2 regions of the Streptomyces tubbatahanensis genome follow, and region 2 is predicted to be linked to the other one. Evidence: riboswitches for the same ligand, from Rfam matches in the RefSeq annotation. Region 2 holds a riboswitch; the other holds the start of a gene.
The links. A riboswitch is a leader RNA that binds a small molecule or an ion and turns the genes downstream of it on or off. The one in region 2 is predicted to bind glycine.

Region 1 (4,204 bases), 4.5 Mb from region 2:
CAGGTAGGGGGCCAGGTGCTCCCGCACGCCGATCGGGCCGACGCCGGGACCGCCGCCCCCGTGCGGGATGCAGAAGGTCTTGTGCAGGTTCAGGTGTGAGACGTCGGCGCCGAAGCGGCCCGGCCTCGCCACGCCGAGCAGCGCGTTGAGGTTGGCGCCGTCCACGTACACCTGGCCGCCCGCCTCGTGCACGGCCGCGCACACGTCGCTGATGTGTTCCTCGAACACGCCGTGCGTCGAGGGGTAGGTGACCATCAGGACGGCCAGCTCGTCGCCGTGCCGCTCGATCTTCGCGTGCAGGTCGGCCACGTCCACGTCGCCGTTGTCGCTCGTCTTGACGACGACGACCTTCATGCCCGCCATCACCGCGCTGGCCGCGTTGGTGCCGTGCGCCGAGGAGGGGATGAGGCAGACGGTGCGCTGCTCGTGGCCGTTCGCCCGGTGGTAGGCGCGGACGGCCAGCAGCCCGGCCAGCTCGCCCTGGGAGCCCGCGTTGGGCTGGAGGGAGACCCTGTCGTAGCCGGTGACCTCGGCGAGCCGCTCCTCCAGTTCGCGGATCAGCGTCAGGTAGCCCTCGGCCTGCTCGGCGGGGGCGAAGGGGTGCAGTCCGCCGAACTCGGGCCAGGTGACCGGCTCCATCTCGGTCGTGGCGTTCAGCTTCATCGTGCACGAGCCGAGCGGGATCATGCCGCGGTCGAGCGCGTAGTCGCGGTCGGCCAGCCGGCGCAGGTAGCGCAGCATGCCCGTCTCGGAGCGGTGCTCGTGGAAGACCGGGTGGGTCAGGTACTCGTCGGTGCGCAGCAGGGCCTCGGGCAGCGCGTCCCCGGTCGCGGCGTCCAGCGCCGCGACGTCGCTCGTGGCGTCGTCACCGAGGACCCCGAACGCCCGCCACACGGCGGTCAGGTGCGCGCGTGTGGTGAGCTCGTCGCAGGCGATGCCGACGTGGTCGGCGTCGGTCAGGCGCAGGTCGACCCCGGCCAGGCTCGCCCGTTCGACGACCTCGGCCGCCCGTCCCGGCACCCGCGCGGTGACCGTGTCGAAGAAGGCGCCGTGGACGACCTGGACACCGCCGTCCCGCAGCCCGGCCGCGAGCAGCGCGGCGTAGCGGTGCGTGCGGCGCGCGATCGCGGCGAGCCCCTCGGGCCCGTGGTAGGTCGCGTACATCCCGGCCATCACGGCCAGCAGCACCTGCGCGGTGCAGATGTTGCTGGTGGCCTTCTCACGGCGGATGTGCTGCTCGCGGGTCTGCAGGGCGAGACGGTAGGCCTGCTCGCCGTCGGCGTCCCTCGACACGCCGACGAGGCGCCCCGGCAGGCTGCGTGCGAACGCGTCGCGCACCGCCATGTAGCCCGCGTGCGGGCCGCCGAAGCCCATCGGCACCCCGAAGCGCTGACTGGAGCCGACGGCGATGTCGGCGCCCAACGCGCCGGGCGACGTCAGCAGGGTGAGCGCCAGCAGATCGGCGGCGACGGTGACGACGGCGTCCAGCTCGTGGGCCCGCTCGATGACGGCCCGCTGGTCGCGTACGGCGCCGGAGACACCCGGGTACTGGAGCAGGACGCCGAACACGCCGCGGTCGGCGACCTCGTCGGGGATGCCCTCGCCCAGATCGGCGACGACGACCTCGACCCCGGTGGGCTCCGCGCGGGTACGCAGCACGGCGACGGTCTGCGGCAGGCACTCGGCGTCGACCAGGAAGACGGTGGAGCCGCGCTTGCCCGCCTTGCCGACGCGGCGCGAGAGCGCCATCGCCTCGGCGGCGGCCGTCGGCTCGTCCAGCAGCGACGCGCCCGAGGTGGGCAGGCCGGTCAGGTCGGCCACGACGGTCTGGAAGTTGAGCAGCGCCTCGAGCCGCCCCTGGGAGATCTCCGGCTGGTACGGCGTGTAGGCGGTGTACCAGGCCGGGTTCTCCATCACGTTGCGCAGGATCACCGGCGGCGTGAAGGTGCCGTGGTACCCGAGGCCGATCATGGAGTGCTGTACCTGGTTGCGCTCCGCGAGCGAGCGCAGTTCGGCCAGCACCTCGGCCTCGCTGCGGGCCTCGGGGAGCGCCAGCCGCTCGGTGCTCTTGATCACGTCGGGTACCGCCGCCGCGGTGAGCTCGTCGAGCGATCCGTACCCGACCTGGGCGAGCATCTTCGCCTGCGCGGCCGCGTCGGGCCCGATGTGCCGGCTCTCGAACGGTGTGCCGCTCTCCAACTCGGTCAGCGGGATGCGGTGGGAAGTCATCTGCGGGGGCCTCCTGGTCTGTGCGACCTCGGGGGGCACCTTCCACGGGTGCCCGTTCGGCCTCCCCCTCTGTCATCCGGACCTGAGAGTTTCACCGATCCGCCCCACTGACCGGACGCTCGGCTTACACCGTCGGTGAGGAGGGGCATCGGCGCTGGTCCGGGGCCCGCCCTGCTTTCCAGAGTGACCTCGTCCGTGCGGTACGTGAGCCTGAGAGATTCCGGGGAGGAGTTGCTCCTTCGGCGCCTCCGGAAACTTCCCGGAGGACTCTCCCGCACGGGGTCGACAGCCGTTTACGAGCGTATCAGCGAGCCCCTCGGTGGTAACCCGGTGTGTGCTCAAGTGGCCAGTGGCCGAAAAGTACCGTTTCGTAGTGAGTACGAGCAGGAACAGCATGTCGCAACCCGTGGGAGGGAGATCCGTGCAGACCGACATAGACCCGCGGAGCCTGATCGGCCGCAAGGCGTTCGACAGCCGGGGAGACAAGATCGGCACCGTCGACGAGGTGTACCTGGACGACGCCACCGGCGAACCGGAGTGGGCGGCCCTGCGCACCGGGATCTTCAGCCGTGACGCCTTCGTACCGCTGGAGCCCTCCCGGCTGGACGAGACCGGCCTGCGCGTGCCCTTCGCCCGCGATCTGATCAGGGGCGCACCCGACTTCGGCGTGGGCCGCCACCTCTCACCGCAACAGGAGCTCCAGCTCTACCGCCACTACGGTCTCGACACCCCACTGCCCCACGAGGCACCCGCGCCGCCTGACCGCGACTTCGGACGGATCGCCGGCGCCGGCGACTGACCGGCCCCCGGGCCGCCCTCGGGCGCCGGTGCGGCCTGCCGTGCCAGCGCCTCGGCCACGCGCGCGTCCAGCATGACCGGCTCGGCGGGCTCCAGCTCCGGATCGTCCACGGCGAACGTGCGTACCCGGCCTGGCGGCGTGTCGGGCTCCTCGAAGCGGACGGTCACCTTCCCGACGCCGCTGCCCTGCACCCAGCCCCTGCCGTGCGCCGCGTGCCGCACGTCCCGCCCCGGAATCCACTGCCGGTCGGCGGGCACCGCGGCGTCCGGCTCCTCCACGACCGCGCTGTCCCGCTCGGTGTCCGCCTCCGCGGCCTGCCGCGCCGCCTCGGCCTCGGCCTCGCTCCGCGCGGCCTGGGCCTGCGCGAACAGGTCCTCCTGCGTGAAGTCCGCCAGGCCACTGACGCCCACGCCCAGCAGGCGCACCCCTGCCGTGGTGTCCACGCCGTCCAGCAGCCGCAGCGCCGCCTCCCTGACGACACCGGGATCGTCGGTGGGCCCCCGCAGGGTCTCCGACCTGGTCAGGGTCGAGAAGTCGTAGCTGCGCACCTTGATGACCACCGTCCGCCCCGACCGTCCTGCGGCGCGCAGCCGCGTCACACAGCGCCGGGCGAGCCGCTCCACCTCCAGTCGCACCCGTGTGCGGTCGGTCAGATCGACGTCGTAGGTGTCCTCGACGGAGACCGACTTCGCGTCCCGCTCCGCCACCACGGGCCTGTCGTCGATGCCGTGGGCCATGGCGTGGACGGCCGCGCCGTGGGCCTTGCCCAGCAGCCGCAGCAACTCGTCCGCGCCCGCCTCCGCCGCCTCGCCGATCGTGGTGATGCCCGCACGGCGCAGCACCTCACCCGTCGCGGGCCCCACCCCGGGCAGCGTTCTCACCGGCATGGGCGCCAAGCGGTCCCGCTCGGTGCCCGGTTCTATCAGCACCAGGCCGTCCGGCTTCGCCTCCTCGGAGGCGATCTTCGCGAGCATCTTGGAGCCGGCCAGCCCCACGGAGCCACTGAGCCCCGTCGCCGCCCGGATGTCCCGCCGCAGCCGCTCACCGACCTGACGCGCCCCCTCGGCGCCGCCCTGCGTGCCCGCAGGCGCCTCGTGGGCCTCCAGGTCCACGAACGCCTCGTCGAGGCTCAGGGGCTCCACCAGCGGCGAGAGCGCGTGCAGCAGCTCCATCACC
Region 2 (4,204 bases):
GGCAGGTCCAGTTCCCGGCTCTGCCGGCTGCCGCCCTCCGGCAGCGGGACCCACACGCTGGACCGGCCGAGCACCTCCAGCAGCCGGGCCCCCGCGTGCGGCACCTGGAGCGAGGCGGCGAGGGCTTCCTCCAGCTCGTTGCCGGGCCAGCCGCCGCCGTGCCCTGGCCCGAAGTGCTGCGGCTGCTGGGGCTGCTGGGGCTGCGAGGGAACTGTCATGCGCACCAGCCTATCCATGGCCCGCGCACCGCCCGGGGGCCCGGGCAGCGCCTACGGGGCGGGGCAGTGACGCGCGCGACGCGGGCGGTGAGGCGCGCGGGGGTACGCACGGTGAAGCCTTGGGGTGGTGCGCGGCGGGACGCTCCGCGAGAGGCCGGGTGACACGTACGGCGACGCTCCGGTTGCGTTCCGTGGGAGGTGGTCGAAAAGTGGAGAACGTCCCACTACGTGCCGACCGGCACGCTGACTGGAGGAAAGCACATGCGCGTGAACAGGATCACCGCCGCGGCCGTCACCGTCTCTTTGGCCGGCTCGCTCGCCATCGGCGCGGCGGGTGCCGCGTCCGCCGCGCCCGCCGACCACTCCCCGGGGCACACGGCGGGCGCCCAGGCGAAGCCCGGCCCTTCGGAGGACCCGGACTCTCAGGACCAGCAGGACGCGACGGCCAAGCCCACCAAGCCGCAGCAGAACCCCTCCGACCAGGACAAGCCCACCAAGCCGCAGTTCCCGCTGGACCAGCAGCAGCCGAAGCAGCCCACCGAGGAGCAGGCGCCCGGCAAGCAGACCGGGAAGCCGGGCAAGCCCGGGCAGCCGGAGCAGGCCTCCCCGGAGGCCGCGAAGCCGCAGGCCCCCGCTCAGCAGGCCCCGGGCAAGCCGGCGGCTGAGGCCGCCAAGCCCGGCGCCGAGAACGCGGCACCCGGACAGGCCCAGAAGCCCCTCACCCCCGAACAGGGCCGCTGAGCCGCGGCTGCCCGCCGGAGCCGACCGGCTGCTCCGGCATGTCCCCCGTTCGCGGGCCCGCCTCCTTCCCGGGTGGCGGGCCCGCGGACGTTTCCCCGACCCACGGACGTTCCCCCGGACGTTTTTTCGGCCCGGCGGGCCTTTCCCCCTACCCGCCCTGTTGGACGTCGGGCCCCGACGGGGGGCGCACCCGCCCGTCGGGGCCCGACCGGGCCACGCCGGCCCGCGGCCCCCTGGCGGCACTACGCCGGGGTCGGCCTCGCGGTCGGCGCGGGCCTCGGAGCCGGAACGGGCCGCGGGGCCGGTCGGACGTGGGCCGTGACGGACAGCGGGGCGGCGGCAGGCAGCGGCGCGAAGGACACCGCGCGCAGGGCCTGGGCCGCGCGGCGGTCCAGCAGGACCGACGAGGCGCAGCCGCGCGGCAGCCGGCCGCCCTCGGCGGCGGCCCGCAGCCTGCGCACGGCGCGCAGATGGCGGCGGAACGCGTAGCCGGACACGCCGCGGCCGCGCGCCGCCTGCCCGGCCAGCGCGTCGCGCGGACAGACGTCGAGCAACAGCAGGTGGAGCGCCCTGCCCCGGCGCAGCGCGTCCCGGGCGAGCCAGCGGCGCACCCAGGTCTGCGTACCGCAGTCGTGCACCACCACGGAGGCGCCGGAGGCCAAAGCGGCGCGCAGACCCGCGTAGTGCGCCAGGCGGACGAGCGGCCGGTAGAGGCCGTAGGGCAGCCAGTCGGGCAGCCGGCGCTCCCAGCGCTCGCGGGTGTCCTGGGAGTCGACGCGGACCACACCGGGGCACTGCGCCACCGCTGCCCGCATCAGTGTGGACTTGCCGCCGCCCGGCAGTCCGGAGACGACGACGATGTCTCCGGTGCGGTAGCGCAGCGTGCGCGGTGCGGCGCTGTCGCGCAGGTCGTGGCGGAGGGGGGTGCGGGCATCCCGGCAGGCGCGGGCTCCGGTTGCCCCGGTGCGGGCGGGCGACCCGGACATCCCTCCTTGTGCGAACGCCGGCCCTCTCCGCAGGGACGCCCGCGCGGCCGCGGCCTCCCCCCTCGCCCCCGCGTCCGTCCGTGTCGCCTCAGCGCCGCGCAGGCTGCCCACAGCTCTCCCCTCCCCGAGGTGGCGGCCCGGCCGCCACTCCTGCCAAGTGTAAAGAAAAGGTAATGCGATTCAAGGTGAACGGCTTCCGCTCGGGGGCAGCCACAGCCCGCTCACCCGTGCGATGATGTGCGGACCAACTGCATACCGGCCGTTCGAACCCGCGCGGGAGAGTCCCCGGCGAGCAGGGCGCGAAACCGCGAGCAGGGCATCACGAGGGCCCGCGAGCGGACGCGACGCCGCACGCCAGGGCGCCGAAGGAGCAAGATCCTCCCTTGAATCTCTCAGGCCCCGATACCGTGCGGGCGAGGCAGATCTGAAAAGCGGACCACCGTCTTCCATGCTCTGTGCGGGCCGGTGGTTCCACCCAAGGTGCAAGCCGCGCTCCGCCTCCCGGCGAGGCTGTCGGCGAACCTCTCAGGTTCCGATGACAGATGGGGAGGACATCCGCGTCACACCCCTTTCCGGGACCTGGGAGCCTGAATGACCGACCCATCGGCCACCCGCACGACCGCGCTGGACGCCACGCACCGTGCCCTGGGCGCCACCATGACCGACTTCGCCGGCTGGGACATGCCGCTGCGCTACGGCAGCGAGCGCGAGGAGCACCTCGCCGTGCGCTCCGCCGCGGGGCTCTTCGACCTCTCGCACATGGGCGAGATCACCCTCACCGGGCCGCAGGCCGCGCAGCTGCTGGACTTCGCGCTGGTCGGCAACCTCTCGAAGCTGGCCGTGGGCCGTGCCCGCTACACCATGCTCTGCGACGAGGACGGCGGCATCCTCGACGACCTGATCGTCTACCGGCTGGACGACCAGGAGTACCTGGTCGTCGCGAACGCGGCGAACGCCCAGACGGTGCTGGACGCGCTGCGCGAGCGGCAGGACGGTTTCGGCGCCGAGGTGCGCGACGACCGCGAGGGGTACGCCCTCATCGCCGTCCAGGGCCCGGCCGCGGCCGGCATCCTCAAGCAGCTGACGGCCTTCGACGTCGACGGTCTGCGCTACTACGCGGGCGAGCGCGACATGGTGGCGGACAAGCCCGCGCTCATCGCCCGTACGGGGTACACGGGTGAGGACGGTTTCGAGCTGTTCGTCGCGCCCGGGGACGCCGTGGCCGTGTGGGAGGCGCTCACCGCGGCAGGCAAGGACGCGGGCCTGGTGCCGTGCGGGCTCAGCTGCCGCGACACGCTCCGGCTTGAGGCGGGGATGCCGCTGTACGGGCACGAGCTGTCCACGTCCCTGACGCCCTTCGACGCGGGTCTGGGCAGGATCGTCAAGTTCGAGAAGGCCACCAACGAGGGGCGTTTCGTGGGCCGGGACGCGCTGGCGACGGCCGCGCGGAAGGCCGAGGACGCGCCGCCGCGGAAGCTGGTGGGACTCGTCGCCGAGGGCCGGCGGGTGCCGCGCGCCGGCTACCCGGTGGTCGCCTCGGACGGTTCCGTCGTGGGCGAGGTCACCTCGGGCGCGCCGTCGCCGACGCTGGGCAAGCCGATCGCGATGGCGTACGTGGACGCGGCGGTCGCGGCCCCGGGCACGGAGGGCGTGGCCGTCGACATCCGCGGCTCCCACGAACCGTACGAGGTCGTCGCGCTGCCCTTCTACAAGCGGGGCTAGCGCGGCGGGCCCCAGCGCGGCGACGCGCCCGCGCGGCCCGCGTGCGCCGGGCGCGCGAAGCCCGTGCGGGAACGCCGGCCGGGCCGCGCGCCGCCCACCCGAGACCGCGTGACGCGGCCGCGGGCCGAACAGTGCCGGGGGACCGTCCCCGGCCGGGCCCCGGCCGGGCCCCGTGGCCCCGCGGCCGGCCGGCGGTGTTCACCTGCCAAGACCGCTTTCCTTCCCACCTACCGCATCCGGGAGAATCGACCCATGAGCAACCCCGAGCAGCTCCGCTTCAGCAAGGAGCACGAGTGGCTGTCGCACGCCGAGGACGGCGTGGCGACGGTCGGCATCACCGAGCACGCCGCGAACGCGCTCGGCGATGTGGTCTTCGTCCAGCTTCCCGAGGTCGGCGAGGACGTCACCGCAGGCGAGACCTGCGGTGAGCTGGAGTCCACCAAGTCCGTCAGCGACCTCTACTCCCCCGCCTCCGGCGAGGTCACCGAGGTCAACCAGGACGTCGTGGACGATCCCGCGCTGGTCAACTCCGCCCCG

Region 1: another riboswitch for glycine. It lies ahead of gcvP (aminomethyl-transferring glycine dehydrogenase); the one in region 2 lies ahead of gcvT (glycine cleavage system aminomethyltransferase GcvT).

The regions. Positions count from the first base shown of each region.
Region 1 covers NZ_CP093846.1:959,677-963,880, forward strand. The annotation lists gene gcvP (aminomethyl-transferring glycine dehydrogenase) at 1-2,229, opposite strand, end outside; glycine riboswitch at 2,418-2,514, opposite strand; gene MMF93_RS04145 (PRC-barrel domain-containing protein) at 2,651-3,028, shown strand; gene MMF93_RS04150 (DNA polymerase IV) at 2,944-4,204, opposite strand, start outside.
Region 2 covers NZ_CP093846.1:5,482,334-5,486,537, reverse strand. The annotation lists gene MMF93_RS23765 (enhanced serine sensitivity protein SseB C-terminal domain-containing protein) at 1-218, opposite strand, end outside; gene MMF93_RS23760 (hypothetical protein) at 480-959, shown strand; gene MMF93_RS23755 (AAA family ATPase) at 1,202-1,945, opposite strand; glycine riboswitch at 2,210-2,363, shown strand; gene gcvT (glycine cleavage system aminomethyltransferase GcvT) at 2,537-3,667, shown strand; gene gcvH (glycine cleavage system protein GcvH) at 3,920-4,204, shown strand, end outside.